2 regions of the Arthrobacter sp. UNCCL28 genome follow, and region 2 is predicted to be linked to the other one. Evidence: riboswitches for the same ligand, from Rfam matches in the RefSeq annotation. Region 2 holds a riboswitch; the other holds the start of a gene.
The links. Region 2 has a riboswitch for glycine ahead of gcvP (aminomethyl-transferring glycine dehydrogenase). Riboswitches for the same ligand answer to the same signal wherever they lie in the genome.

Region 1: it holds a riboswitch for glycine, as region 2 does, so the genes downstream of both, gcvP (aminomethyl-transferring glycine dehydrogenase) here and gcvP (aminomethyl-transferring glycine dehydrogenase) in region 2, are expected to answer to the same signal.

Annotation. Positions count from the first base shown of each region.
Region 1 is NZ_FMWE01000008.1:2,249-16,950, forward strand. Features, by position in the region: gene glyA (serine hydroxymethyltransferase) at 1-604, opposite strand, end outside; gene gcvH (glycine cleavage system protein GcvH) at 601-984, opposite strand; gene gcvT (glycine cleavage system aminomethyltransferase GcvT) at 1,440-2,588, opposite strand; gene gcvP (aminomethyl-transferring glycine dehydrogenase) at 2,600-5,452, opposite strand; glycine riboswitch at 5,612-5,710, opposite strand; gene BLQ01_RS18360 (PucR family transcriptional regulator) at 5,786-7,315, opposite strand; gene speB (agmatinase) at 7,504-8,508, shown strand; gene BLQ01_RS18370 (purine-cytosine permease family protein) at 8,505-9,947, shown strand; gene BLQ01_RS18375 (aldehyde dehydrogenase family protein) at 10,107-11,657, shown strand; gene BLQ01_RS18380 (D-arabinono-1,4-lactone oxidase) at 11,687-12,970, shown strand; gene mscL (large conductance mechanosensitive channel protein MscL) at 13,163-13,627, shown strand; gene BLQ01_RS18390 (ACT domain-containing protein) at 13,786-14,702, shown strand, end outside.
Region 2 is NZ_FMWE01000014.1:33,373-48,074, reverse strand. Features, by position in the region: gene gcvH (glycine cleavage system protein GcvH) at 506-892, opposite strand; gene gcvT (glycine cleavage system aminomethyltransferase GcvT) at 1,215-2,348, opposite strand; gene gcvP (aminomethyl-transferring glycine dehydrogenase) at 2,362-5,208, opposite strand; glycine riboswitch at 5,389-5,486, opposite strand; gene BLQ01_RS21550 (TetR/AcrR family transcriptional regulator) at 5,580-6,119, opposite strand; gene BLQ01_RS21545 (MFS transporter) at 6,193-7,743, shown strand; gene BLQ01_RS21540 (cyclodeaminase/cyclohydrolase family protein) at 7,821-8,480, opposite strand; gene BLQ01_RS21535 (amidohydrolase) at 8,571-9,794, shown strand; gene BLQ01_RS21530 (hypothetical protein) at 9,882-10,097, opposite strand; gene BLQ01_RS21525 (NAD(P)/FAD-dependent oxidoreductase) at 10,212-11,210, opposite strand; gene BLQ01_RS21520 (helix-turn-helix domain-containing protein) at 11,319-11,900, shown strand; gene BLQ01_RS21515 (helix-turn-helix domain-containing protein) at 11,919-12,221, opposite strand; gene map (type I methionyl aminopeptidase) at 12,290-13,069, shown strand; gene BLQ01_RS21505 (nitrilase-related carbon-nitrogen hydrolase) at 13,324-14,340, shown strand; gene BLQ01_RS21500 (agmatine deiminase family protein) at 14,337-14,702, shown strand, end outside.

The sequences.
Region 1 (14,702 bases), on a different contig from region 2:
GTCGGAATTCCGCGAAGTCCAGCTGCCGCGCATAAGCGGACCAGCCGGCCACGATCAGTGCAGGCTTGTGCTCCTGCGCCAGGGCTTCAACCTCGGCCATGTCCACGGTGTGCGTGTCCTCGCGGACACCGTAGGGGACCACGTTGTAAAGCTTGCCGGAGAAGTTGATCCGCATGCCGTGGGTCAGGTGGCCACCGTGGGCGAGATTGAGGCCCATGATGGTGTCGCCCGGCTTGATCAGTGCGTGCATCACCGAGGCGTTGGCCTGGGCGCCGGAGTGCGGCTGGACGTTGGCGAATTCAGCACCAAACAGAGCCTTGATCCGGTCAATCGCGAGCTGCTCGACCACGTCGACGTGCTCACACCCGCCGTAGTAGCGCTTGCCCGGGTAGCCCTCGGCGTACTTGTTGGTCAGGACGGAACCCTGGGCCTGCATGACCGCAACGGCCGTGTGGTTCTCGGAGGCGATCATTTCCAGGCCGTCGCGTTGGCGGCCCAGTTCGTCGTCGATCTTCGCAGCGATCTCAGGATCAAGCTCGGACAGCTGGGCATCCAACGACGCCGACACCACCTGCTGGTACTCAGTTACAGACACAGGGTTCACAGTTCTCCACCGTTCGTTGCAGCGTATTCTTCGGCCGTCATGAGCGGCCCTTCCTCCGTGGCGGCCACCTTGAATAGCCAGCCTGCACCGTAGGGATCGTTGTTGATGAGCGCCGGATCGGTAACAACGGCATCGTTGATCTCGGTCACCTCCCCCGTCACGGGCGAGTAGAGGTCCGAGACCGACTTGGTCGACTCCACCTCGCCACACGTCTCGCCGGCAGTCACCGTGGAACCAATTTCAGGCAGGTCCACATAAACAATGTCGCCCAAGGCATCAGCGGCAACCGCGGAAATTCCAATCCCCACGGGCCCGTCACCATCAACGGCAACCCACTCGTGCTCAGCCGAGTATTTCAATCCAGCAACTACTTTGCTCATTCCAATTCCTTACTTCTCGTATGCCTAAAACTGTTGTGTTCCGCGGTCCCGGGCTGGGTGGCAGAGAACCGAACTCCTCCGCGTGCTCGGTCGCGAAGACGCCCGCTGAGCGGACGTGCCGCTTCCTTGGACGCACGCTTCCGGAGTTCGTTTCTCAGCTTCTGTCAGTCACAGGGTTCCGATCCCGCGAACGGTGACTTGGAACCCGCCTTTCAGCAGGTTGCCTCGGTCTCCTGGTTCCGTGCGCAAGTTGAGCCGCGCGGCCCCCGCGGGAGTGCCATCCGGCAACAAAGCCCCTGCGGGAGTGACGTCCGGAAGCGGGCGTCCAAGAGAGCATCGCGCCCGCCCAGCGGGCGCTCCTGCGACCGAGCCCGCGGAGGAAGCCACTCCCGCCGGGCGTGACGCACCAAGCCACTCCAGCCGGACGTGACGCACCCAGCCACTCCCGCCGGGACTTACTTGACCCGCTTGTAGAACGGCAGCGGCACGACTTCGAACGGCTCGGCTTTGCCGCGCAAATCGACATCAACGATCGTGCCCGGCTCTGAATGCTCGACGTCGACATAGGCCATCGCTACCGGGTAGCCGAGCGTGGGGCTTGGCTGGCCGGAGGTGACTTCGCCGATGAGCGAACCGTCCTTGAGGACCGAGTAGTGTCCGCGTGCGGCGCGGCGTCCGGTGCCTTTGAGGCCCACCAGCTTCTGGCCCAGTGTGGATCCGACGCCGGCAGCTTTGATGGCTGTGAGCGCTTCCCGGCCAATGAAGTCGCTTTCCTTGGCCAGGGAAACAACGGGGCCAAGTCCGGCGGCGTAGGCGTTGGCGTGGATGGAGAGCTCGTTGCCGTAGAGCGGCATCCCGGCTTCCAGGCGCAACGAGTCGCGGGCGGCGAGGCCTGCCGGGATCAGACCGTGGCCTTCGCCGGCTGCGAGCAAGGCTTCCCAGAGGCCTGCGGCATCGAGGTTAGGGACGTAGATCTCGAATCCGTCTTCGCCGGTGTAGCCGGTGCGGGCCAGCAGCAGCTGCTGCGTGCCGCCGTCGAACGTTACCGGCACCTCCACCGCCGCGTAGTACTTCAGTTCGGTGACCAACGCGTGCTGTTCTGCCGGCACCAGGCCCAGGAGGATCTCTTCGGCGTTCGGGCCCTGCACGGCGACGAGGGACGTCTCGGCGGAAGCGTCTTCCACTGCAACGTTAAAACCGGCCGCGCGCTTCAGAAGTGCGGCAGCAACCACCTTCGCGTTGCCCGCGTTGGGGACTACCAGGTACTTGTCCACGCCGTCTTCGGGTGAGGGCCGACGGTAGGTGATGAGGTCGTCGATGATGCCGCCATCGGCGTTGCAGATCAGTGAGTACTTGGCTTTGCCTACCGCGACGGCGGACAACTTGCCCACCAGCGCATAGTCCAGGAAGGCAGCCGCGTCGGGGCCGGTGACCCAGACTTCGCCCATGTGGGAGAGGTCGAAAAGGCCCGCGGACTTGCGGACGGCGTGGTGCTCAGCCAACTCCGAGGAGTATTTGAGCGGCATCTGCCAGCCACCAAAGTCCGTGAAGGAGGCGCCGGCCTTTTTGTGCTGCTCATAGAGAGCGGTGTAATTCTCAGACATGTGGGGAGTCCTTAGTTTTCAAACGCTTCGAGGGGAGGGCAGGAGCACACCAAGTTGCGGTCACCTGCAGCGCCGTCAATACGGCCGACCGGCGGGAAGTACTTGTCCTGCTTGAGGTGGTGGACCGGGAAGGCGGCCTGCTCACGCGGGTAGTCGCGGTCCCAGGCGGAACTCACGACGGCGGCAGCCGTGTGCGGCGCGTTGCGCAGCGGCGACTTCTCAACAGTGAAATCACCGTCGGCTACCTGGTCGATCTCGGCACGGATGGTGATCATGGCTTCGATGAAGCGGTCGATCTCGGCAAGGTCCTCGGACTCCGTGGGCTCCACCATCAAGGTGCCCGCAACGGGGAACGCCAGGGTGGGGGCGTGGAAGCCGAAGTCGATCAGGCGCTTGGCAACATCTTCGGCCGTGACACCCGTGCGGGCTGTCAGTTCACGGAGGTCCAGGATGCACTCGTGGGCCACGAGCCCGCCCTCGCCGGTGTACAGAACAGGGAAGTGCTCATCCAGGCGGGAAGCAACGTAGTTCGCAGCCAGCAGCGCCGACTTGGTTGCCTCGGTGAGGCCCTGGCCACCCATGAGCTTCACGTACGCCCACGAAATCGGCAGCACACCGGCGGAGCCATAACGGGAAGCGGAGATGGCAACGCCGTGACCGGGTTCGTGCGCTGCTTTGTTCGCGTCGCCCGGCATGAACGGAGCCAGGTGTGCCTTCGCAGCAACCGGCCCGACACCCGGGCCGCCGCCGCCGTGGGGGATGCAGAACGTCTTGTGCAGGTTCAGGTGGGACACGTCGCCGCCGAACTTGCCCGGCTGGGCAAGGCCAACCAGCGCGTTCAAGTTGGCGCCGTCAACGTACACCTGGCCGCCGGCTGCGTGGATGGCGTCGCAGACTTCGCGGACGTCGGCATCGTACACACCGTGCGTGGACGGGTAGGTGATCATGATGGCCGACAACACCTCGCGGTTGGCCTCGATCTTGGCGGCAAGGTCCGCGTGATCGATAGTCCCATCAGCAGCCGTGGCCACCACAACAACCTTCATGCCGGCCAGCACTGCCGAGGCTGCGTTGGTACCGTGGGCCGAGGCAGGAATGAGGCAGACGTTGCGCTGCTCGTCGCCACGGGACAGGTGGTAGCCGCGGATCGCCAGGAGTCCCGCGAGCTCGCCCTGGGAACCGGCGTTCGGCTGGATGGAAACCTGGTCGTAGCCGGTGATCTCCGTCAGGTCCGCTTCGAGGTCCTCGATCAGCTCGCGCCAGCCCGCTGTCTGGTGGTCCGGAGCGAACGGGTGGATGGAGGCGAACTCGGGCCAGGAAATGGCTTCCATCTCAGCGGTGGCGTTCAGCTTCATGGTGCACGAGCCCAGCGGGATCATGGTGCGGTCCAGCGCGAGGTCCCGGTCTGACAGCTTGCGGATATAGCGCAACAGCTGCGTCTCGGAACGGTGCGTGTTGAACACCGGGTGCTGGAGGAAATCGGAGGTGCGGACTACCTCAGCGGGCAATTCGAATCCGGTGGCGTCCCCTACCGGGCCGGCACCAAAGGCGACGGCCACAGCGGAGAGGACCTCCGGCGTCGTGGTTTCATCAACGGAAACGCCAACAGTGTCCGCGTCGATGAGGCGCAGGTTGATGCCGCGGGCTTCGGCGGCGGCGATGACCTTGTCTGCCTTGCCCGGCACGCGGACCGTGAGGGTGTCGAAGAAGGATTCGGAGATGAGTTCGCGGCCGGCTTTCTGCAGGGTCGCGGCCAAAACGCGGGCGTGGCCGTGGACTGTCTCGGCGATCGACTTCAAGCCTTCGGGACCGTGGTACACCGCGTACATGGAGGCAACAATCGCAAGCAGGGCCTGTGCGGTGCAGATGTTGGACGTCGCCTTTTCGCGGCGGATGTGCTGCTCGCGGGTCTGCAGGGCGAGGCGGTAAGCGGGGACGCCGGCGTTGTCCTTGGACACACCCACGATCCTGCCCGGGAGGGTGCGTTCCATGCCTTCGCGGACGGCCATGTACGCGGCGTGCGGGCCGCCGAAGAACAGCGGGACACCAAAGCGCTGCGCAGTTCCGACGGCGATGTCCGCACCTTGTTCGCCGGGGGGCGTGATGAGGGTGAGCGCCAGCAAATCAGCGGCAACTGTGACCAGCGCGCCGCGTTCCTTCGCGGATGCGATCACAGCGGAGTGGTCGAACACGCGGCCCGAAACACCGGGCTGCTGAAGGACGATGCCGTTGATGTCGCCATCGGGAAGGCTTGCCGAAAGGTCAGTGATGACAACCTCGAAGCCAAGAGCCTCGGCGCGGCCCTTCACAATGGCGATGGTCTGCGGAAGGAGGTCGGCGTCCAGGACCGTCTTGCCGTCCTTGGCCGTCTTGGACTTGTTGGCCCGGCGCATCAACAGCACAGCCTCGGCCACGGCAGTGGCTTCATCCAGCAACGACGCGTTGGCAACCGGCAGCCCCGTGAGGTCCTGCACCATGGTCTGGAAGTTCAGCAGCGCTTCGAGGCGGCCCTGGGAAATCTCCGGCTGGTAGGGCGTGTACGCCGTGTACCATGCGGGTGCTTCGAGGATGTTGCGGCGGATGACCGGGGGCGTGACGGTGTCGTAGTAGCCCTGGCCGATCATTTGAACGGCGGTCTTGTTCTTGGACGCGAGCTTGCGGAGCTCGGCGAGGACCTGCACCTCGGTAAGGGCGTCCTGCAACTTCAGGGCCGTGTCCTGGCGGATGGAATCAGGGACGGCGACGTCCACGAGTCCGTCGACAGAGTCGTAGCCGATGGCCTTGAGCATGGTGTCAACATCGGCTTGGCGGCGGGCGCCGATGTGCCGGTCCGCGAAGGCGGTGGGGGTTGATTGAACAGTCAAGAGGAACTCCATGATTCAGGCGCCCAGTGAGCGCCACGATGATGTGGGGTTCCTCCCCGCTCTGTATTGGACCTGAGAGATTCCGCAGACTGTGTTTCCACATGCCGTCTGCTTGCACCGTCGGTGAGCCCGGTTACCCGGACTGCTTTCCAGAGTTGCCTACCCGCGGCGGTACATGGGCCTGAGAGATTCCTGGGGAGGATTTGCTCCTACGGCGCCCGACTGGATGTACCGGCAGGACTCTCCCGCCGCAGATCAAAAGCGTTGCATCACCATGAGTGACACGCTTCACACCATAGCCGCTTCCCGCGAAAAAGCGCAAGCAAGGTGTGGCTACTGATGCATCGCCTCGTGGATCTGCAGGGCGAACCAGAGCTGGGCAACTGTGGACGTTTCCCCCATGTCCAGCCCCGTCAGTTCGCCGATTTTCCGCATCCGGTAAATGATGGTTTGCCGGTGGGCGAAGAGCGCAGCCGCGGTCTTTTGCCAGGAACGCTGCGAGTCCAAATACGTCCTCAACGTCAGGATGAGGTCGCCTTCCTGGCTCTGTTCGTAGTCGAAAATCGGCCCGAGCAACCGTCTCACCAGCGCCGTTCCTTCCTCGAATCCGGTAAGCCCAAGCCACGACGGCCCTTCGGCATAGCGGGCCAGCCCCAGCTTGTTGGCCCGGGCGGAACCAAGTGCCCAGAGGGACTCCTGCAATGCGCGTTGGATAGTGGACACTGCTGCCGGTGCGCTGATTCCGATCGAGGTTTCCAGGCCGGCGCAATGAACCAGGACGTCGTCCGGCACGCCTGCCGGGACCACCACGTGGAGCCTGTTGTTCCGCTTCAGCGATGCCGACGCAACCCCGTGCCGCCACAGTTCGATGTGTACGTTGGCCAGCTTGTCGCCGTCGTCCGCAGTTTTTTGGTCGGTCGCTTTTGGTTCGGCGGCCGCCGTCAGGGAGGCGAGCAGGAATTCCTCGGGCGGAACGTCGAATGCAGCCAGCCGGCTCTCCATCTCCGCGGCCCCGAGGCGCCCGTCCATGGCCTGCAGCAGGAACTCGCCGGCAAGGCGATGGCGGCCTTCCAGGGACAAGACAATGCGCGACAACTGCAGTCCCAGCACCGTTGCGGCATGGAGAAGCACGACGGCGTCCGGGTGCGGTTCGTTGTTGGGCAGCACCACCAGGAGCGCGTTGGCATGGGTGGGAATGTCCATGGTGAGCACGTGCCGGCCGCGGATGCGGTGCCATTGGAAGTTCTTCCCCGCGAGGGATACCTGCCCGGACAAGGGAGCCCACTCTTCGGCCAGGAACACCGGGAGGGACTGCCCGTCGGGATGCCAGGGGTGGAGGCAACGGCGGTCCACCACGAACAGGTCCGCGTCGAGTTCGGTGGCCAGCCGCTGGACCAGGCTTTGCCAGTGGTCCTCGGAGGCTCCGGCGGTGCGGAGGAGATCGTAGACGCGGGCCGTTTGCCGCAGCCGGCGCGACTCTTCGAGCAGGGAGGACTCGGCTACCGACCGGGCTATCGCGATGAATGGCAGCGGGTACGGGATGTTGATCAGGGGCAAGGGGAGCTGCTCGCAGGCGGCCAGGAATTTCCGAGTGAGGGGCGGTGCGTGCATTTTCTCGCCAATGGCCAGCGCACTGGCGCCGCTGTCCATGAGGGCCTCGGCGAGCGCCACCTGGCCTGCTGCGTCGGCGGGTATGGAGAGGCCGTTGGTCATCATGAGTTCTCCGCCGGTGACCCATTCCCAGAGCTTGGGCAGGTCTGAGGTGTGGGCCCAGGTGATGCGGTTGTCCAGGCCGGCTTTTCCGGCCAGGAGGGTGAGTCCGAGTTGCGGCTCTGCGATGAGTTCAGCGACGGTAATCGCCATGTTTCCGCTCCGGTTCCTGGCCTTTGTGTTGGGTCCTGCCGCGCGGTTCAGCGGGACTTAGACATTCGTCTAAACGGCTCGGCCATTTGTAGTCAATGTACCGCTATCCGGGGTGATCCACGTCACCAACAATGGAATTACGTACTTCCCGCTCAACGGCGAGCACCCCTCACCCCAAGGATCCGTCAATGACAACGCACAAGCCCATCGGCCCGGTTGATGCAACCAAAGTCCCCCGGTATGCAGGCCTCGGCACCTTTGCCCGTCTCCCCCAAATCGACCGCGTCCCGGATTACGACATTGCGATCGTCGGCGTACCGTTCGACGGCGGAACCTCCTTCCGGCCCGGCGCCCGTTTCGGTCCTGCCGCGGTCCGCGAGGCCTCCCGCCTCCTGCGCCCCGGCTACCACCCGGAGCTGGACGTTGAACCTGTGTACGAAGCCCAGGTTGTGGACGCCGGCGACATCGCCTGCACCCCCTACGACATCGCCCGGGCAGTCCGTGAGATCGAGGAGCAGGCCTTGCCCCTGATCAGCGAGGACAAGCGGCTCATCTCCATCGGTGGCGACCACACCATCGCCCTGCCCATGCTGCGGGCCCTGAACACAGTCCACGGTCCGGTGGCACTGCTGCATTTCGACGCGCATCTGGACACCTGGGATACCTATTTCGACCAGCCCATCACGCACGGCACCATCTTCCGGCGGGCGTTCGAGGAAGGCCTGCTGGTGGAGGACAAGTCCATGCACGTAGGAATCCGCGGGCCGGTCTATGACCGCAACGACTTCCTCCGGGACCACGACTTCGGGTTCCAGATCATTCGATGCTCGGACCTGGACGTCATCGGCGTTCCGGCCGCCATCCAGCGCGTGAAGGACAGGCTCGGGGACACCCCCGTGTACGTCTCCATCGACATCGACGTCCTGGACCCGGCCTTCGCTCCCGGAACCGGCACCCCGGAGATGGGCGGGCTCCACTCCCGCGAACTCCTGGCCTTGCTCCGCGGACTGAACGGCATCAACATCGTGGGCGCCGACGTCGTGGAAGTCGCCCCTGCCTACGATCACGCGGACATCACCACCGTTGCCGCCGCCACCCTGGTGTTCGATCTGCTGGGGCTGATGGTGAACCGCAGCAAGTCAAACAGCGCAGCTGTCCGCGAACTCGCTTCAGCATCCCGGAGTGCGTCATGAACACCGCGCCCGTCACAACCGAGGTGCCACGCCTCGAGGACAAGACCATCCAGCCGATCCCCCTCAACGAGCGGCACGGCAAGGCGCGGGATCTCTTCACCATCTGGTTCGGCTCCAACATCATGATCATGACCATCGTGACCGGCGGGCTCGCCACCACGGTGTTCGGCCTGGGATTCGTTCCGGCGATCGTGGGCATCATCATCGGCAACGTGGTGGGCGGCATCTTCATGGCGCTGCACTCCGCCCAGGGCCCGCAACTGGGTGTGGCCCAAATGATCCAGACCCGCGGCCAGTTCGGTTCCTTCGGTGCACTGCTGATAGTGGTCATTGTGGTGGTCATGTACGTGGGCTTCTTCGCGGCGAACCTGGTGTTCGGCGGCGAAGCGATGGCCGCGGTCAGTCCCGGCATCAGCGTTGACGGCGGAATCATCATCATCGGCGTGGTCAGCGTGATCGCCACGATCTTTGGCTACCGGCTCATCCACGCCTATGCCCGCGTCCTCAGCGTCGCGGCAGGGTTGGCATTGCTGCTGGCGTTCGGCTGGATCCTGATGGTCCATGGCTTGCCAGGCAACTTCCTGGAGACGGGCAACTTCAACTGGGTGGGCTTCATGGGCACCATCTCCGTTTCCGCGTTGTGGCAACTGGCCTACGCACCCTACGTCTCCGACTACTCCCGCTACATGCCTCAGGGCACCGGTTCCGGCCCGGCCTTCTGGGCTTCCTACTCAGGTTGCGTCCTGGGCACGCTGTTCCCCATGATCCTGGGTGCTTTGGTGGGTACCCTCGCGGTGTCCATGAGCACCGGCGACGTCGAAATCGTCGGCAGCCTCGGCACCCTGCTGCAGCCGTGGACCCTCATTATCGTGGGCATCTTCTGCCTGGGAGTTGCGGCTTCGAACGCCATGAACCTGTACTGCGGTGTCCTGTGCACCCTCACCATCGGGCAGACCTTCAGGCCCTCGTGGTTGCCACGTGCCAAGACCCGCACCATCGCCGCCATCATCCTCTTCGTTGTGGCTGTCTCCATTGCCCTCTTTGCCCGCGACAACTTCATCCTCTTCTACACCAACTTCCTCTCCTTCCTGATGTACGTGCTGGTTCCGTGGACGGCCATCAACCTGGTGGACTACTACCTTTTGCGGCACGGAGACTACCGGGTTGAAGACTTCTTCAAGCGCGACGGCGGCGTCTACGGACGGTTCAACTGGATCGCCATCGGCTCATACCTGGCAGGCGCCCTGATCCAGGTTCCCTTCTCGGCTACAGCTATTTACACCGGCCCCTTGGCTGCGGCGATGGGTGGAGTGGACATCTCCTGGATCGTCGGACTCGTGGTTGTCGCTCCCCTCTATTACGTGGCGGCCCGGGTGTTCGGCAAGAAGACTGAACCAGCCACGTTCCCAGCAACGGCACTCACCCCGGACCTCATCTGAGGGCACCCGTGGCCAGTCGTTGACCCGGCCGCCTCCTGATCTCCCCACCACCCCTGACCGGCACCTCATCCGCCCAGCGTCCTCCGGCCAGCCACTCCTCCGGCCACCGCTTCATCCGGCCACCGCCCCCGACCAAACCTTTCCTGAAAGCGGATCACCATGACCACCCAGACCGAACAGTTCACCGTCCGACGCCCAGCCCCCGACGCCCAAGCTTCCCTCCCCGGAGAACACCCGATGTCCCCGCAGCCCCTGCAACTCCCCCTGTCTCTGCCCCTGCCTCCGGCGGGGCACTTCATCAACGGTTCCTTCGTCCCAGGCTCCACCCGGCTCCTGATCGACGTCGTTGATCCCGCCACCGAGGCCGTCATCGCCTCAGTCCAGGCGGGCACCGCCGATGACGTGGACGCCGCTGTTGCCGCCGCCGTCGTGGCCCAAAAAACCTGGGGTGCCACTACCCCGAAGGAACGCGCCGACGTCCTGAATCTCATTGCCAACATCATCGAGGAGAACCGGGCCGACTTTGAGGCCATCGAGTCCGCAAACACCGGCAAGCCGCAAGCCGTGGCCGAGGACGACGTCTCCAGCACCATCGACACTTTCCGCTTCATGGCCGGCGCATCGCGGACCCTCACCTCCATGGCCGGCGGTGACTACGCCAGCGGCCACACCTCGGTGATCCTGCGCGAACCCGTAGGCGTGGTGGGCGTCATCACGCCATGGAACTACCCGCTGCTGATGGCTGCCTGGAAGATCGCCCCCATCCTTGCCGCCGGCAACAGCATCGTCATCAAGCCCTCCGAGCAGACCCCCTTGTCCACGCTGAAGCTCGTGGAAGTGCTGGCCGGACGGATTCCGGATGGCATCCTCAACGTGGTCACCGGCCGCGGCCGGACCGTTGGGCAGCGCCTTTCCGAGCACCCTGACATCGCGCTGGTAGCCCTCACCGGCAGTGTGGTCAGCGGCCAGGCGGTGGCCGAAACAGCGGCGAAGTCGGTCAAACGCGTCCACTTGGAACTCGGCGGCAAGGCCCCTGTTGTGGTCTTCTCCGACGCCGACCTCCGCGCAGCTGCTGCCGGTGTCCGGAACGCCGGATTTTGGAATGCCGGCCAGGACTGCGGTGCCGCCTGCCGTGTCCTGGTGCACGAGTCCGTAGCCGAAGAATTCACCAGTCACCTGGTCCGGGAGGTCAGCACTTTGGTGATCGGCGCGCCCGACGCCGGGGACGACGTCGAAATCGGCCCCATGATCTCCCTCCCGCACTTTGAACGGGTCAAGGAAGCGCTGGCTGAAGCACGGGCCGCAGGCCTCACAGTCGCCATCGGCGGTTCCGCGTTGGAAGGTCCCGGCTACTTCATTGAGCCCACAGTCATCACCGACGTGCCCGCAGGGGCACACATCGCCACGCATGAAATCTTCGGGCCGGTGGTCACCGTGGAAACCTTCAGCACCACCGAAGAAGCGGTGACCCGCGCCAATGAGAGCCCCTACGGATTGTCAGCCTCGGTCTGGACACGCGATTCAAGCCTTTCCCTCCGGATTCCCAAGCAGCTGGACTTCGGCACCGTGTGGGTCAATGCCCACCTGGTCCTGGCTTGCGAGGTACCGTGGGGCGGATTCAAAGGTTCCGGCTACGGCCGCGACCTCTCGCTCTACGCCCTGGATGACTACTCGCGCACCAAGCACGTCATGATCAACCACGGCGCGTAAGCGCACGGACAAGCAACGGAGCTTTCACCATGACCACCAATGTTTCGGGCGTACCTGCCGCAGCTACCCCCACAGCCCCCTTCACCACGGACGCGACGTGGACCAACTGGGGCGGGAACCAAAGTGCTACGCCCGCCTTCACCGTACGGCCCGGGAATGAACAAGAAGCGCTCGACGCCGTCCGTTTCGCCATCCGCGAGGGCTTGCCTGTGCGGGCGGTCGGCTCAGGGCACTCGTCCTCGCCTTTGGTTCAGACCGGCGGGGTCCTGATGGACATGTCCGGGCTCTCAGCCATCACCGGCACGGATCGTTCAGGGCGCCGAGCCCGGGCATTGGCCGGCACCACCATCAACGCCTTCGGGGACGCCTTGTGGGACAAGGGCTTGGCGCTGAGCAACCAGGGCGACATCGACAAACAGCAGATCGCAGGCGCACTGGCCACCAGCACGCACGGGTCCGGCAAGGACCTCGGCAGCTTCTCTTCCAAGTTGCGCTGGGTGAAGCTGATCAACGGCTACGGCGAGATCGTGGAAATCGGCGAGGACCAGATACGGGAACTTCGCGCAGCCCAGACGGCTCTGGGCACATTGGGGATCTTCTTGGAAGTCGAGTTGGCCGTGGAGGACAGCTACTACCTGCAGGAAGAGATCACCTACCCCACGTGGGCGGAAACCAGGTCCACGTGGCAGGCCGACATCGACAACAACCGGCACTACTCCTTCCTGTGGTGCCCCGGGGACGACTCGTGTGAACTCCTTGACCTGCCCGGTTCGCCGGATCACAGCATGGGCGGCCGCAGCTACACCAAGCGCTACAACGCGGCTTCAGTCCAGGACGAGAGCCAGCTTTCCACTGTTGAAGGTGCCCGGTTGGACCGTTCCTACCGCATCTATCCGGGCGGATTCACAACGCAGTTCCATGAGCTGGAGTACTTTGTCCGCAGCGAGGACGGATTGGTGGCCGCCGAAGCCATCCAGGAGCTGATCCGGAGCAGGTACCCCGAGCAGAAATACCCCGTGGAGGTCCGCTGGGTGAAGTCCGACGACGCCTACATGTCCCAGTTCCAAGGCCGAGACAGCACCGTCATCACCCTGACCACCGAGCCCGGAACCGACTACTGGCAGTTCTTCCGTGACGCCGACGCCGTGCTGCAGGAATTCGAGCCGCGCGCCCACTGGGGCAAAATCCACTTCATGACCCGCAGCCGCCTCGAACGCCTCTACCCGGAGTTGGACACCTTCATCCAGGTCCGGCGGGAGTTCGATCCCAAGGGAATGTTCCTCAACGACCACACCAGGTCGCTGCTCGGCTGACCATCTCTCACATCCCACCCCCTTCCCGCCAACCCTCACTCACATCCCACCCCCTTCCCGCCAACCCTCACTCACATCCCACCCCCTTCCCGCCAACCCTCACTCACATCCCGGTTACACCAGCTGGAAACTTCCGAGTGGTATTTTGATCACTGCTGGAGGCAGACACTGCACCTATTGGGAGGACCATCCATGTTCAAGGGCTTCAAAGACTTCATACTTCGCGGCAACGTGATCGAACTGGCCATTGCTGTGGTTATCGGCAGTGCCTTCACCGCGCTCGTTGCAGCATTCACCAACAACATCATCAACCCCGTGATCGCGGCAGCCGGCGGTATGAACGCCGACGGGCTCGGTTTCCGGATCTGGCAGGACAACCCGGCAACGTTCATCAACTTCGGCGCCGTCCTGACCGCCCTGGTGACCTTCCTGATCACCGCTGCCGTGGTCTACTTCATCTTCGTGGCCCCCATGAACAAGATCAATTCCCTGGTCAAGGACCGTCTCTCCACGGAGGAACCCGAGGAAGAGCCCCTGCCGGCGGACACCGCCCTGCTTGCCGAGATCCGCGATCTCCTGAAGGATGCTGCTGCCGCCCGCAATGCAGGACAAGCCCAAGGCGTGGATCCGGACTTCGATTCCGACCGCACCCGCTAGGAACTGGCCGCTCTCCGCGAGCGATCCCTCCCGTTTCTTCGCCAGGAACCCGGTGTTCTCCCATTGAGAACGCCGGGTTCTTGCGTGTTCACGAGACTGTCCCAGGAACGTGACGCACAAGCAACGGGTTCGAAACAGGGACAAGCCAGCATGAAAGCATGAAGCCCAGCGCGAGCACTCCGGCCACCGCGGATCTCCTCTGCGATGCCTGTGGCCAACTCCCCGAACCGCCCAAGGCCCGGCTCACCCTGGCCAATATCGCCGTGATGCTTCCCATCGAACTGCTGGTCCATGCTGCCGTGGTGGGAACCCATCTCCCGTACGCAGCCAAGGTCGTGCTCCTGGCCGTCACCGCAACCGTGCTGGTCATATGGGTAGCAGAGCCGTCGGCTGCCAAGGTGCTCAGGCGGTGGTTGCACGCGGCAGCCCTCCGCCAGAGACGCACCTTGCATCTGGCACCTTCCCTTTGGCGTGCCCGGACTGTGCTTCTCGACCAGCCTGGTTCCCTGCAGAAAATCACCAAGTCCCTGGCCAAACTGGACAGCAACATCCTCAGCGTCCACGTGCATCCGATGCCCGGAACGCAGTCCCCTTCCGGGGAGCTTACCCAGTCGGTGATGGATGAGTTTGTGCTGTCCGCCCCTGGAGAGCTCACCGAGCTTGAACTGCTAAAGGCACTGGACGACGGCGGCGGGCGGGATTCCCAGGTGTGGCCCACCACCGCCTTGGCTATGGCTGATGGCCAAACCAAGGCTTTGAGCCTCGCCACCCGTATTGCGGGAAACCCGAAGGAACTTCCACACGCGGTTGCCGAGCTCCTGTCCGCGAAAATCGTCCAAGTGGATCCCGAGCACCCGGCCCCCAACCTGAGTGCCGCCGTCGGGCCGTCCGCTGACATCCTCAAGATCCCGACCGCCTGGCACGGACCCTTGGTATTCTCCCGGCCAGGTGAACCCTTCTCGCTGGCAGAATCGGCGAGGGCACACCGGCTGGCGGAGCTCGCGGAAATCCTGGCACACAGTCCGGGCTCCATGGAAAGCCCACCCGCTCGGGTCGCGGTGTTCCCGCCCGGGTA
Region 2 (14,702 bases):
ATGGCCTCCCCCGCTTGTGGCGGAGATCGGCCGAAGCACGACGCCGGATGGCCCCCAAAGGCGGCAACCCGGCGTCGCAATTTTATTCAGTTCTACAATCCCACGCTACGCCACTGCGCTTGAGTGGTGGAGGGCTGCCCGATCGGCCAAGCTCGGCCGCTGCAACGCCCAATACGGGGATTCGCTGCAAACATGCCATGCGCACGGCACCCCCAGCAGCAAACCCACGAATACGCCAAACAACACCTCACCGGAACCCGAACTAGCCCCACCTGGGACTGGCATCCAAGCTCGGCCGCTGCAACGCCCACTACGGGGATTCGCTGCCAAACATGCCATGCGCACGGCACCCCCAGCAGCAAACCCACGAATCGGCCGGCGCACTTGGGGTCGTCGTCCGGAAGCGGGCGCCCAAAGGAGCATCGCATCCGCCCAGCGGGTGCCTATGCGACCGAGCCCGCGGAGGATGCCAGCCCCAACGGGCGCCAGCTAAGAGGAGCAGGGCTTAGGAGAGGTCTCCGCCATTCTTGGAGGCGTATTCCTCGGCGGACAGCAGCGGGCCGTCGGACTCGGCGGCGACCTTGAACAGCCAGCCGGCGCCGTAGGGGTCGTTGTTGATCAGTGCGGGGTCCGAGACAACGGCGTCGTTGATCTCCGTGACCTCGCCGGTGACCGGCGAGTACAGGTCCGAGACGGACTTCGTGGACTCAACTTCGCCACAGGTCTCGCCAGCGGTCACCGTGGAGCCAACCTCGGGCAGGTCAACGTACACAATGTCACCCAGAGCGTCGGTGGCAACCTCGGAAATACCGACGGATACCGAGTTCCCTTCGCCGCGGGAAACCCACTCGTGCTCGTCGGAGTACTGAAGTTCGGGCGCTACTTTGGGCATTCTGTTTCCTTTACGTGTAGTGGCTACATCTAATTGTGTCGTGTCTGGGCCGTGAGCGTGGCTGATTCGCGGGCGTGGGGCACCGAATTCCTCCGCGTGCTGCTCCTCCGTCGCTTTGACGCACGCTTCCGGAATCCGCTCCCCCACCGCACGGCCACGCGAGTCAGACCTTCGGAACTACGCGGGCCCCTTCGAGTCCGGGATCCGGAAGCGTGCGTCCAAGGGAGCGTCACGTCCGCTCAGCGGGCGTTCCCGCGACCGAGCACGCGGAGGATGCCGGACCCGACGGGCTTTTGGGCGACCCGTCGGGTACGGCTCCGGCTTACTTTTGGCGTTTGTAGAACGGCAGTGCGACGACTTCGAACGGCTCGCTCTTACCGCGGAGGTCAATGTCCAGGGCCGTTCCCAGCTCTGAATGCTCGACGTCGACATACGCCAACGCTACCGGGTAGCCGAGCGTGGGGCTTGGCTGGCCGGACGTGACTTCGCCAATTACTGCGCCGTCCTTGAGGACCGGGTAGTGGCCTCGGCCGGCACGGCGGCCCAGGCCCTTGAGGCCAACAAGCTTGCGTCCGCTGGTGGAGCCTGCGCCATCTGCCTTGAGGGCAGCGAGTGCGTCCTTGCCCACGAAGTCGCCTTCCTTGGACAGAGCCACCACCGGTCCGAGTCCTGCTGCGAAGGGGTTGCCTTCGCGGGAGAGCTCGTTGCCGTAGAGCGGCATGCCGGCTTCCAGGCGCAGGGAGTCGCGGGAAGCCAGGCCGGCGGGAGTGAGTTCGCCTTCTTCAGCGGCGTCGGCGATGGCCTGCCAGAGGGCGGCTGCGGAATCGTTAGCTACGAAGATCTCGAAGCCGTCTTCGCCGGTGTACCCGGTGCGGGCCAACAGCAGTTCCTGCGTGCCGCCGTCGAACGTGAACGGGACATCAACCGCGGCGTAGTACTTCAGGTCGGTGACCAGCGCGTGTTGTTCGGCGGGCACCAGGCGGAGGAGGATCGCTTCAGCCAGGGGTCCCTGAACGGCAATCAGCGAGGTCCCAGCGGATGCGTCCTCAACGACGACGTCGAACCCGGCGGCGCGCTCCAGAAGGGCTGCGGCAACAACCGCAGCGTTTCCGGCGTTCGGTACCACGAGGAACTTCTCCTCACCGCGACGGTAGGCGATGAGGTCGTCGATGATTCCGCCGTCTTCCTGGCAGATCAGCGAGTACTTGGCTTTGCCGATTGCCATGGCGGAGATTTTGCCCACCAGGGCGTAGTCCAGGAAGGCTGCTGCCTCGGGACCGGTGACCCAGACTTCGCCCATGTGGGAGAGGTCGAACAGGCCCGCGGACTTGCGGACAGCATGGTGCTCAGCCAACTCCGAGGAGTATTTGAGCGGCATCTGCCAGCCACCGAAGTCGGTGAAGGAAGCGCCGAGTTTCTTGTGCTCTTCGTAAAGAGCTGTGTAGTTCTCGTTCATTTTCCGGAACCCCTTAGTTCTCGAAGTCTTCGATCGGCGGGCAGGAGCAGACCAAGTTGCGGTCACCTGCGGCGCCGTCGATACGGCCGACCGGCGGGAAGTACTTGTCCTGCTTGAGGTGGTGGACCGGGAAGGCAGCCTGCTCGCGTGGGTACGCCCGGTCCCAATCGGAACTTACGACGGCGGCAGCCGTGTGGGGCGCGCGGCGAAGCGGGGAATCCTGCACGGAGAAATCGCCGTGAGCCACCTGCTCAATCTCGGCACGGATGGTGATCATGGCTTCGATGAAGCGGTCGATCTCGGCAAGGTCCTCGGACTCGGTGGGCTCCACCATCAGGGTTCCGGCAACCGGGAAGGCCAGGGTGGGGGCGTGGAAGCCGAAGTCGATCAGGCGCTTGGCAACGTCCTCAGCGGTGACGCCGGTCTTGGCCGTCAGTTCGCGGAGGTCCAGGATGCACTCGTGGGCCACCAGTCCGCCCTCGCCGGTGTAGAGGACCGGGAAGTGGTCGTTCAGGCGGGATGCGATGTAGTTTGCAGCCAGCAGCGCCGACTTGGTTGCCTCGGTGAGGCCCTGGCCACCCATGAGCTTCACGTAGGCCCAGGAGATGGGCAGAACGCCGGCGGAACCGAAACGCGATGCCGAAATGGGCACGTCGTTGCCTTCGGTCCAGGAGGCTGCATCGCCTGGCATGAACGGTGCAAGGTGCGCCTTGGCTGCCACAGGCCCGACACCCGGGCCGCCGCCGCCGTGCGGGATGCAGAACGTCTTGTGCAGGTTCAGGTGGGATACGTCGCCGCCGAACTTGCCCGGCTGAGCGAGCCCAACAAGGGCGTTGAGGTTTGCGCCGTCAATGTAGACCTGACCGCCGGCTGCGTGGATGGCGTCGCAGACTTCGCGGACGTCGGCATCGTACACACCATGCGTGGACGGGTAGGTGATCATGATGGCCGACAACACCTCGCGGTTGGCCTCGATCTTGGCGGCAAGGTCCGCGTGATCGATCGTGCCGTCAGCAGCCGTGGCCACCACAACAACCTTCATCCCGGCCAGCACTGCCGAGGCCGCGTTGGTGCCGTGGGCGGACGCGGGAATGAGGCAGACGTTGCGCTGCTCGTCGCCACGGGACAGGTGGTAGCCACGGATGGCCAACAGACCCGCGAGCTCGCCCTGGGAACCGGCGTTCGGCTGGATGGAAACCTGGTCGTAGCCGGTGATCTCGGTCAGCTGGGATTCGAGGTCCGTGATGAGTTCACGCCAGCCCTCGGTCTGGGAATCCGGAGCGAACGGGTGGATGGAGGCGAACTCGGGCCAGGAAATGGCTTCCATCTCAGCGGTGGCGTTCAGCTTCATGGTGCACGAACCCAGCGGGATCATGGTGCGGTCCAGCGCGAGGTCCCGGTCCGAGAGCTTCCGGATGTAGCGCAGGAGCTGGGTTTCGGAGCGGTGCGTGTTGAACACCGGGTGCTGCATGAAGTCGCTGGTGCGCTCCACGGAAGCTTCAAGCGCGAAGCCTTCAACGGCTTCGGAAACCGAAGCCCCGAAGACAGCAGCGACGTCAGCGACAACCTCTGACGTGGTGGTCTCATCAACAGAGATACCAACAGTGTCAGCGTCAACGCCGCGCAGGTTGATGCCCTTGGCCTCGGCAGCAGCGACGATCTCTGCAGCCTTGCCCGGGACGCGGACCGTGATGGTGTCGAAGAAGGAACCGTGAAGGACCTCGACGCCGGCAGCCTTCAGTGACGCTGCGAGGGTGCGGGCGTGGCTGTGGGCGGTCTCGGCAATCGCCTTCAAACCCTCCGGGCCGTGGTAAACGGCGTACATGGAGGCCACGATGGCCAGCAGTGCCTGCGCGGTGCAGATGTTGGAGGTGGCCTTCTCGCGGCGGATGTGCTGCTCACGTGTCTGCAGCGCCAAGCGGTAGGCGGGGACACCGGCGTCGTCCTTCGAAACGCCCACCAGACGGCCGGGCATGGAACGCTCCAGGCCCTTCTGGACGGCCATGTAGGCCGCGTGCGGGCCGCCGAAGAACAGCGGAACACCCAGGCGCTGCGCGGAACCAACAGCAATATCGGCGCCCTGCTCACCGGGAGGGGTGATGAGCGTCAGGGAGAGGAGGTCGGCTGCGACCGTGACCAGCGCGCCGCGTTCCTTGGCTTCAGCAATGACAGCAGAGTGGTCGAACACGCGGCCGGAAACGCCGGGCTGCTGCAGGACAACGCCGTTGATGGCTCCTTCCGGGAGGCCCAGGGAGAGATCGGCGACCTCAACCTCGAAGCCGAGTGCTTCGGCGCGGCCCTTGACGATGGCGATGGTCTGCGGGAGGCAGTCGGCATCGAGGACGGTCTTGCCGTCCTGGACAGCCTTGTTCTTGTTGGCGCGGCGCATCATGAGGACGGCTTCGGCAACGGCGGTTGCTTCGTCAAGCAGGGAGGCGTTGGCGATGGGCAGGCCAACCAGGTCCTGGACCATGGTCTGGAAGTTCAGCAGCGCTTCAAGGCGGCCCTGGGAGATTTCCGGCTGGTACGGGGTGTAGGCGGTGTACCAGGCCGGGGACTCAAGGATGTTGCGGCGGATCACCGGCGGGGTCACGGTGTCATAGTAGCCCTGGCCGATCATCTGGACGGCAGTCTTGTTCTTGGATGCGAGCTTGCGCAGTTCGGCAAGAACCTCGACTTCGCTCAGCGCGTTTTCCAGGGTGAGGGCAACATCCTGGCGGATATCGTTCGGAACGGCGGTGTCGACCAGCGAATCGACGGTGTCGTAGCCGACGGACTTGAGCATGGTCTCAATCTCGGACTGGCGGCGGGCGCCAATATGCCGATCGACGAAGGTGGTGGAGGCAGAACTAACCGTCACGAAGGAACTCCATTACTTGGGCGGCGTTTGGGTACGCCACAGCGGCTGGGTTCCTCCCCGCTCTGTATTGGACCTGAGAGTTTCCGCGGGTTGCGTGAACAACCATCGCTTGCACCGTCGGTGAGCACAGCGCCCATCCACCCTGAGGTGTGCTGAGTGCCTGCTGCTTTCCAGAGTTGCCTTGCCGCGGCGGTGCGTGGGCCTGAGAGATTCCTGGGGAGGGTTTGCTCCTACGGCGCCTGCATCACTTGCTTGCAGGACTCTCCCGCCGCAGATCAAAGGCATGTTCAGTTGTAGGTGGGCACCTTGTTGGGCACGCCACAAGAGTTAATTGTCCTACGCGCCGGGCTCTGCAGCAAATGGATGAATCACTACTTCCGCAGCCGCTCCAGGACCCCGAGCAGGATTTCGACGTCGGCCTCCCGCCCGGCGTTGCCGCCTTCCTGGCCGCCTTCAAAGATGGCATTGAAATAGAGGCCGTCGCCCATATAGCTGACGGCCTTGGCAACCTCCGGTCCGACGTCTTCGGCCAGCACGTCCAGCCAGCGCTGCTGGATGGCGGCGAACCGGCGGCGGGTTTCCTCGTGGGCCACTTCAGCCAGGCGGGTGGCAGCGACGAAGGCCCTGTCCATGGGGGTATCTGCCCAGAGCGATGACCGGATGAAGTAGGCAGCCGAACCATCGGGTGCTGCCTTCATTAGTTCAGTGTCTTCATCGGCGAGTAAGTCCAGGCGTTCCAACAGTGCCGTGATCAGCGCTTCCTTGTTGGGGAAGTGGTAGAGCAGCCCACCTTTGGATACCCCGGCACGTTTGGCAACGGCGTCGAGGGTGGCAGCCCTCTCCCCTACCTCTATAAGGAGGGCTTCAAAGGCATCCAGGACCGCGTCCCGGGCAACTGGTTTTCGTGGCATGTGTCCATCATTCCCTAAAGGCTCATGGGGCTGGTCAGTTGAAACTATACCGTCTGGACGGTACAGTAGTGGAATGTTCTCGCCGTCCCCAACCCAAGCACCCCGTTCCGCTGATCCCGTTAAGGGCCAGGCAGCACCGTGGCGCGACTGGACGGCTCTGGCACTCCTGATGTTTCCGGTGCTGCTGGTGGCCGTCGACAACACCGCGCTCACCTTTGCCCTGCCCGAAATTGCCCGCTCCCTGGACGTCGGCGGCGTCCAATTGCTCTGGATCGTTGACGCCTACCCGCTGGTTCTTGCCGCGTTGCTGGTATCCATGGGCAACCTCGGCGACAGGATCGGACGACGGCGGCTGCTGCTGATCGGCAGCACGGGCTTCGCGGCGGTTTCGGCTGCTACAGCTTTCGCGCCTTCGGCTGAGTGGCTCATTGCAGGACGCGCCGGCCTTGGCGTCTTCGGCGCCATGCTGATGCCCTCAACGCTGTCCTTGATCCGGAACATCTTCGCCGATCCCAACCGGCGCCGGCTTGCCATCGCTGTCTGGGCTGCCGGTTTCTCCGGTGGTGCCGCCCTTGGACCCATCTTCGGCGGTTGGTTGGTAGAGCACTTCTGGTGGGGTGCGGTCTTCCTCGTGGCCGCTTTCCTGCTCCTGCCGCTTCTTGTTTTCGGCAGGGCACTCATTCCGGAATCCAAGGACGCCAATCCCGGCCGCGTGGACGTGGCCAGCATTGTCCTTTCCGTGGTCACCATGGCTCCGTTCGTCTACGGCATCAAGGAATTCGCAGTCCACGGCTTCGGGGCGTCCGCGGCCGCATTCATGGGCTTCGGCCTGGTGATGGGCATTCTGTTTGTGCGTCGCCAGCAGCGGATCGAGAACCCCATGCTGGACGTTGCCCTGTTCAATAACAAGGTCTTCAGCACTGCAATCGTGGCGAACGTCCTGTCGCTCTTCTCCATGACAGGCTTCATCTACTTCTTCGCCCAGCACCTGCAGCTTGTTGAGGGTCAGTCACCAATGGAAGCCGGAATCGCCATGATTCCCGCCCTCCTGGCAACAGTCATCGCCGGCCTGCTGGTGGTGCCGCTGGTCAGGCGTGTCCGCCCCGGATACGTGGTGGCCGCCGGCCTGACACTCAGCGCCGTGGGCTACTTGATTGTGATGGTGGGCGACCACGGCAGCGGCCCCGTCTTCCTGCTGTCCGCCCTGACGGTCCTCGCAATCGGCGTGGGCGCAGCGGAAACCATTTCCAATGACCTCATCCTGGCTTCCGTTCCGGCAGATAAGTCCGGCGCCGCCTCGGCAATCTCCGAGACCGGCTACGAACTGGGTTCGCTCCTGGGAACGGCTGTTCTCGGATCCATCCTCACCGCTTCCTATCAGCACAACCTCGTGATTCCGGACGGCGTTTCCCCGCAGGCAGCCGGGAAGTCCAGCGAAACCCTTGCCGGCGCCGTGGATGCGGCCGCAGCCCTTCCGGCACCTTTGTCGGAGGCCCTGACGGTCGCCGCCCGGACGGCTTTCGAGTCCGGCGTCCACATCACTGCGGCGATTGGGCTGGTATTGATGGCCGGCGCGGCAGTGCTCGCCGCCGTCGTACTCCGGCGTGTGCCGAAGGCACAGTAGTGGCTCAGTAAGGACACAGCGCCGTTGTGAGGCCCGCTCTGCGTGGTTCCGGAGGGATTTAGCACGCAGAGCGGGCCTCACAACGCTTCGGTTGGTGCCGCCTTTTTGTCGACGCCGGCAGTCAGGTCATCGATCCTGTCGAGGGCGTCGCTGAGCCTGCTGACCGTGCTCCATAGCTCTGGGTGCTGCTCCTTGACTTCCTCGAGCGCGGTTCCGGCGGAGGTCAGGGAGGCGAGGTCGAAACTTACGTTGGTTCGGGCTCCGCTGATGGCTGCACGGAGGGCTCCGAAGCCGACCACGACGTCGGCGATCAACGCAGGATTGCCGTGGGAAGCGAGCCAGCCGAGGTCTTCAATGGCGTGGATGGCCCGCTCGCCCAGGACCGCCGAGGCCTTGGCAGCATCAACGGAGGCCTGGTGGATAGCGTCGTCGCGCTCCGGCCCGGGATCCAGGCGGAAGGCGGCGCCGAAGGCGTTGGAGGCGGAAGAGTCGTCGTCGGCCAATTGCAGGGCATCTTCACGCAGTTCACGGGCACGGGCATGGATGCCCGAGAGCTTTTCGTGCTGGTCCTCCCCGGCCTCGGTGTATCCGGCCACCATGGAGGTCAGGGAAGCGGCGATGGAGAGCATGACTCCTGTCCCGGCGCCACCGCCCGGCGAGCCGGTGGATTCGGCCAGCGCTTTGGTCCATTCCTCAACAGTGGATTGCTGCGTCGTGGCTGCTTGGGAATCATTCATGCCATCCAGTGTGCCGGGGCTTCCCAGGCTTTGCATCTTCAGGCTGGATACACTGGCCAGACCTAGGCGTCGAATGAAAAGGGCAGACTCATGACCATTGACCTCGAAGAGCTGTACAAAGACCTGCACGCCCATCCCGAGTTGTCCTTCCAAGAGACCCGGACAGCCGGGATTGCAGCGGGGCATCTGGAAGACCTTGGCTTCACTGTCCACCGAAACATCGGAAAAACCGGCGTGGTCGGCGTTCTGGAAAACGGACCCGGACCGGTAGTGATGCTCAGGGCAGACATGGATGCACTGCCTGTCAAGGAAGCAACCGGCCTGGACTATGCAAGCACGGCCATGGGTGTTGACCATGAGGGCAAGGACATGCCGGTCATGCACGCTTGCGGCCATGACGTACACGTCAGTTGCCTGGTTGGCGCGGTGGAGGTTTTGGTCGCGCAACGTGATCAGTGGCAGGGCACCCTGGTGGCCCTCTTCCAGCCAGCCGAGGAGTGGGGTGGCGGGGCCGAAACCATGGTGGCCGATGGCCTGTACGACGCCGTGCCCAAACCCGACGTCGTCCTGGGCCAGCACGTAGCACCCTTCCCCGCCGGCTGGTTCGGAATCCGGCCCGGTGTCACCATGGCATCCGCCGATTCCCTCAACATCACCCTCCACGGGCGCGGCGGTCACGGTTCACGCCCGGAGACCACTGTTGACCCGGTGCTGATGGCTGCGGCAACCACCGTCCGGCTGCAGGGCATTGTTGCCCGTGAGCTGGCAGCGAGTGATTCCGCGGTGGTGACCGTGGGGCAGATCCACTCGGGGACCAAGAACAACATCATTCCCGAAACAGCAACTTTGGGCCTCAGCGTCCGCACCTTCAGCAATGACACCCGGGATAAGATCCTCGGTTCCATCGAGCGCATTGCCGCGGGAGAATCCAAGGCATCCGGGGCACCCAAGGACCCCGAGATTCAGTTTGAAGAGCACTTTCCGCTGACCGTCAACGATCAGGCTGCCACCGAAAGGGTGGCTGCGGCCTTCAAGGCAAAGTTTGGCGAAACACAGATCATTGACCCCGGCCCTGTCTCCGGAAGCGAAGACGTGGGCGCCTTGGCCAAGGCCGCCGGTGCTCCCCTGGTTTTCTGGTTCCTTGGTGGTGCCGAGCCTGCCTTGTTCAAGGAATTTGCAACAACAGGGCGCCTTCCCGAAGATATTCCTTCGAATCACTCACCGTATTTTGCGCCCATTATCCAGCCGACCCTGACGCGGGGAACGGAAGCCCTGGTGACGGCGGCCCGGGAATTCCTGGCTGCCAGCACCTAGGCCTTCAGCCAGCCAGCCCGACACCAGTGAAGGCGCAGCAAGCGCAACGCCTTCACTGGTATTTCCTTGGTGCGGTCCGGTCCCTGCCTAGACTTTCTCGCTGATGCGGTTCGTCGTCGGTTCGGAAACCTCGGAATCCCTGCGACGGCGGGCCAGGAAAGTCCACAGCGTTCCCTCTGTCCGCGGACGGCTCTCCCCGGTAACTTCAGGTGCTTTTTCCGGCTCGGACGTGTGCGTCTCGGGCTTGCGCGCGGAGTCTTTCTTCGTGCGCCGCTCGAAGTCGTCGTAGTACGCGTAACACATACCCAACCTCCTTCAACAGCTGTCCTTCCATCGTCCTCCGGCAAGGCCCGCACGTCGATGGTTTTGTGCTTTGTGATCGGCCGGCTCAACGTGCGTCACGGCCGGATCCAGGAACTAGCGGGACAGGACCGCGTGCCGCGCTTCCCGGACAGCCAGGGTGGTCTCCTCCATCATGAGATCGGCGTTGATGGCCGCGCCCGCCATGACACCCGCAGCCGCGGAGGCCATCAATTGTCCCGTGAGGTCCGTGACGTTACCAGCTGCCCAGACGCCGGGCACTGATGTCGCCCCACCCATTGGGGCGGCTTCAACATGGGTCCCGACGCCCATCGCGTGCTCCACCGTGGGAACGCCCAAAGACTCAAGCACGCCGGACCTTGCCTCCAACCGCGGGCCGGTGACTACGGCGTCCACCGGAATCACCGTTCCCGAGGCCAGGACAACGCCGCTCAAGGCGTCATTGCTGACTTCCAAGGCCTGGACTTTCCCGTCCACCACAGTGATGGAACGGGCAGCCAATTGCTCCCATTGTTCTTCCGTCGGTTCCACCACATCGTTGAGGAACAAGGTGATGTTGGAACTCCACTGGCGGAACAGCAACGCCTGGTGCAACGCCATGGGCACCGAGCCCAGGATTCCGATCGCTTTGTTCCGGACTTCCCAGCCGTGGCAGTAAGGGCAGTGGAGAACGTCGCGCCCCCACCGTTCCCGGATCCCCGCGATCTCCGGCAGGATGTCAATCAGCCCGGTGGTGACCAGCACGCGGCGCGCTTTTACTGTCCGGCCATCGGCCAGGTCCACCTCAAAGGCGGGCCCGCCGCCAGCGGTGGAATCCGGCGTCGAACGTGCCTCTACAGCAGTGCCGGACATGATGTCGGCTCCGTACCCGACGGCCTCGGACCGTCCCAAGTCCAGCAGCTCCTTGGGATTGATACCGTCCCGGGAAAGGAATCCGTGAACCCCGGCGGCCGGGGCGTTCCTTGGCTCGCCGGCGTCGATGACCACGACCGACCGCAGCGCCCTGCCCAGCGTCACGGCGGCACTTAACCCAGCTGCGCCACCTCCGATCACCACGACGTCGTACTCCGACACTCCACTGTTCATTGCGTCCATTACCGACTGCCTCCATGCGTCTCCTGCGGCCATGCGCCGCTCCTTCCATGGTTGGGCAGGACAGCCGAGAACAGCAAGGAAGTTTGCCAGTATGGCAAAATGAGCGGCATGACAACGGATTTCAGCACAATGCTCGACGCCGTCGGCCCTCGCTTGCGTGCCATGCGAACCCAACGCAACGTGACCCTGGCGGAGGCTTCGGAAGCTACCGGCATTTCTGTCAGCACGCTTTCCAGGCTGGAATCGGGCCAACGTAAACCAACACTGGAGCTTCTCCTCCCCATCGCGCGGTTGCATCAGGTCCCCTTGGAAGAACTCATCGATGCCCCGGAAACCGGCGATCCCCGGATCCACCTGAAGCCGCACGTTCATGAGTGGGGCACCGCACTTCCCCTGACCCGGCGCCCGGGCGGCATCCAGGCGTTCAAAATGGTGCTGAAAAGCGGCACTGGAAAAGAAATACCGCAGCCCCAATCCCATGAGGGCTATGACTGGATGTACATACTCAACGGCAAGCTGCGGCTGGTACTGGGCGGCAACGACTTTGTCCTGAAACCAGGCGAGGTTGCCGAATTTGATACCCGGACTCCACATTGGTTCGCCAGCGCCACATCAGAGCCGGTTGAACTCCTTACCCTGTTCGGCCAGCAAGGCGAGCGCCTTCACGTGCGCGCACGGCCCAAGCGATAGGTCGCGCACGCGCTGAGGCTAGGAAGCGAGCCATTCCCGGGAGTGGCGCCGGGATACTGCCGGGTCGGCACCGAGCTCGGTGCGGTTGATTTCAGCCCAGACGTCATCGAGGGAGAGTCCGAGGACATCAGCAATGGCGGCAACGGTGGGGAAAGCCGGCGTCGCCACCCGGCCGGACTCGATCTTACGGAGCGTCTCGGGCGAGACCCGGGCATCCAAGGCCGTCTCCAACATGGAGCGTTCACCCCGGGCGCGCCGCAGAAGGGCGCCGAGACGTTGTCCTCGCTCGGCCTCTGCGGGTGTAAGGGGCAACCTGACCATGGCTCCAATTGTAATACCGGGATAATATGGCCGGGATAGTTATTGGTCGCCCCATGAAAGGCCCCCGCATGATTGAGATCCTGAGCCGTCCGGAGCTAAGCCGCGCCAAGGAGGCCGGCGCCCTGGTCGCCAACATTCTGCACACGCTGAAGGGCCGGGCAACGGTGGGCACAAATCTGCTGGACATCGACAAGTGGGCCAAGTCCATGATCCTCGAGGCCGGAGCGGTGTCCTGCTACGTCGACTATGCGCCCTCCTTCGGCCGCGGACCGTTCGGCCACTACATCTGCACCGGGGTAAACGACGCCGTCCTGCACGGCCTCCCCCGGGATTACGCCTTGGCTGACGGCGATCTGCTGACCCTCGACCTGGCTGTCTCCAAGAACGGAATCGCCGCAGACTCCGCCATCAGCTTCATTGTGGGCGAGTCCAAACCTGCGGAGAGTGTGGCAATGATTGAAGCCACTGAACGAGCCTTGCGGGCAGGCATAGAGGCTGCCCGTCCCGGCGCACGCATCGGCGACCTCTCCTACGCCATCGGCTCGGTCCTCAGTGAGGCCGGCTACCCCGTCAATACCGAGTTCGGTGGGCACGGCATTGGCTCCACCATGCACCAGGAGCCCCACGTGCCGAACATGGGCCGCCCCGGCCGCGGGTACAAGCTCCGGCCCGGACTGCTGCTCGCCCTTGAGCCGTGGGTCATGGCCGATACGGCACAACTTGTGACCGACGCCGACGGCTGGACCCTCCGCAGCGTCACCGGTTGCCGCACCGCCCACACCGAGCACACCATCGCCATCACCGACGGAGCAGCTGAGATCCTTACCCTGCCAACCCTGGCGCCCTAACCCGCGAGCCCCGCCCCGCCCGGCCGAGCCCGCGAGCCCGAGCCCGCCACAGCCCACCCCACCGAGCCTCCACTTCACCCCCATGTTGACCACAAACATGGGGGTGAACTGCTATCTCGGGGCTGAACCCCAAGCCACACCCGGTCATAAATGAAAGGCATTCACTTAACCCCTTGCGCTCAGCAGTGACTCGCGCCATACTAAATGAACGCTATTCATTTAGTGACTGTCGTCTCACCGGAGTACATGCCACCATGATTGAAATAACCTGCCTCGAAGCCCCGACTTCCCTGGCCCGCACCGAGCCCTCAACGCGCACCCCCTTGCGGGTAGGCGTTGTCCAGCACCGCTGGCACGCCGACGAGGCCGCTCTCCGCGCCGAACTCACAGAGGGCATCGAGCGTGCTGCCAAGCTGGGAGCCACCGTTGTTTTCCTGCCTGAGCTGACCCTCTCCCGCTACCCCGCGGACACCCGCCCGGAGAACAATCCGGCTGCAGGCATCCGCCCCTCGGACATCACCGAGGACCTCCTCACAGGGCCCACCTTCACCTTTGCTGCTGAAGCGGCCAGGAAGTACGGCGTCTCAGTGCACGCCTCGCTTTACCAGCGGGCCGAAAACCCGGACGGCAGCGATGACGGCCTGGGCCTGAACACCGCCATCCTGGTGAACCCCGCAGGCGAACTGGTGGCTCGCACCCACAAACTGCACATCCCTGTAACCGCCGGCTACTACGAGGACAAGTTCTTCCGCAAGGGTCCGGAAGCAGAGGACGCTTATGCGGTCCACGCTCCGGCCGAACTGGGGGGAGCGCGCCTGGGCATGCCTACCTGCTGGGACGAATGGTTCCCGGAACTTGCCCGCCTGTACTCCCTGGGCGGCGCCGAAATCCTGGTCTACCCCACGGCCATCGGATCCGAACCGGACCACCCCGATTTCGACACGCAGCCCTTGTGGCAGCAGGTGATCGTGGGCAACGGCATTGCCAACGGACTGTTCATGATCGCCCCCAACCGCTACGGCAACGAGGGCACCTTGAACTTCTACGGTTCATCCTTCATCTCCGATCCCTACGGCCGTATCCTGGCCCAGGCACCCCGCGACGAATCAGCTGTCCTGGTGGCAGACCTGGACCTCGACCAGCGCAAGGATTGGCTGACGCTGTTCCCCTTCCTGGCAACCCGCCGCCCGGAAACCTACGCGCGCCTCACCGAACCGGTGGACCCCAACGCCCCGCTCGGCGCAGCACAAGCACAAGCAGTCTCCGCATGAGCGCCTGGCGCATGCCCTCCGAAACGGCTCCCCAGGACCGTGTCTGGATGGCCTTCCCCACCGGTGGCTACACCTTGGGCGATACCGAAGAAGAAGCGCACGCCGCCCGCTCCACCTGGGCAGCTGTAGCCAACGCCATCCTTGAGTTCGAGCCTGTCACCATGGTGGTAGCGCCCGACGACGTCGAAACGGCCTCGCGCTACCTGGACCCCCGCGTTGAGGTACTCACCGCCGAACTCAACGATGCCTGGATGCGCGACATTGGGCCCTCGTTTGTGCTGGATGCAAACAACCAGCTCGGTGCCGTGGACTGGATCTTCAACGGCTGGGGCGGCCAGGACTGGGCTGCGTGGGACAAAGAC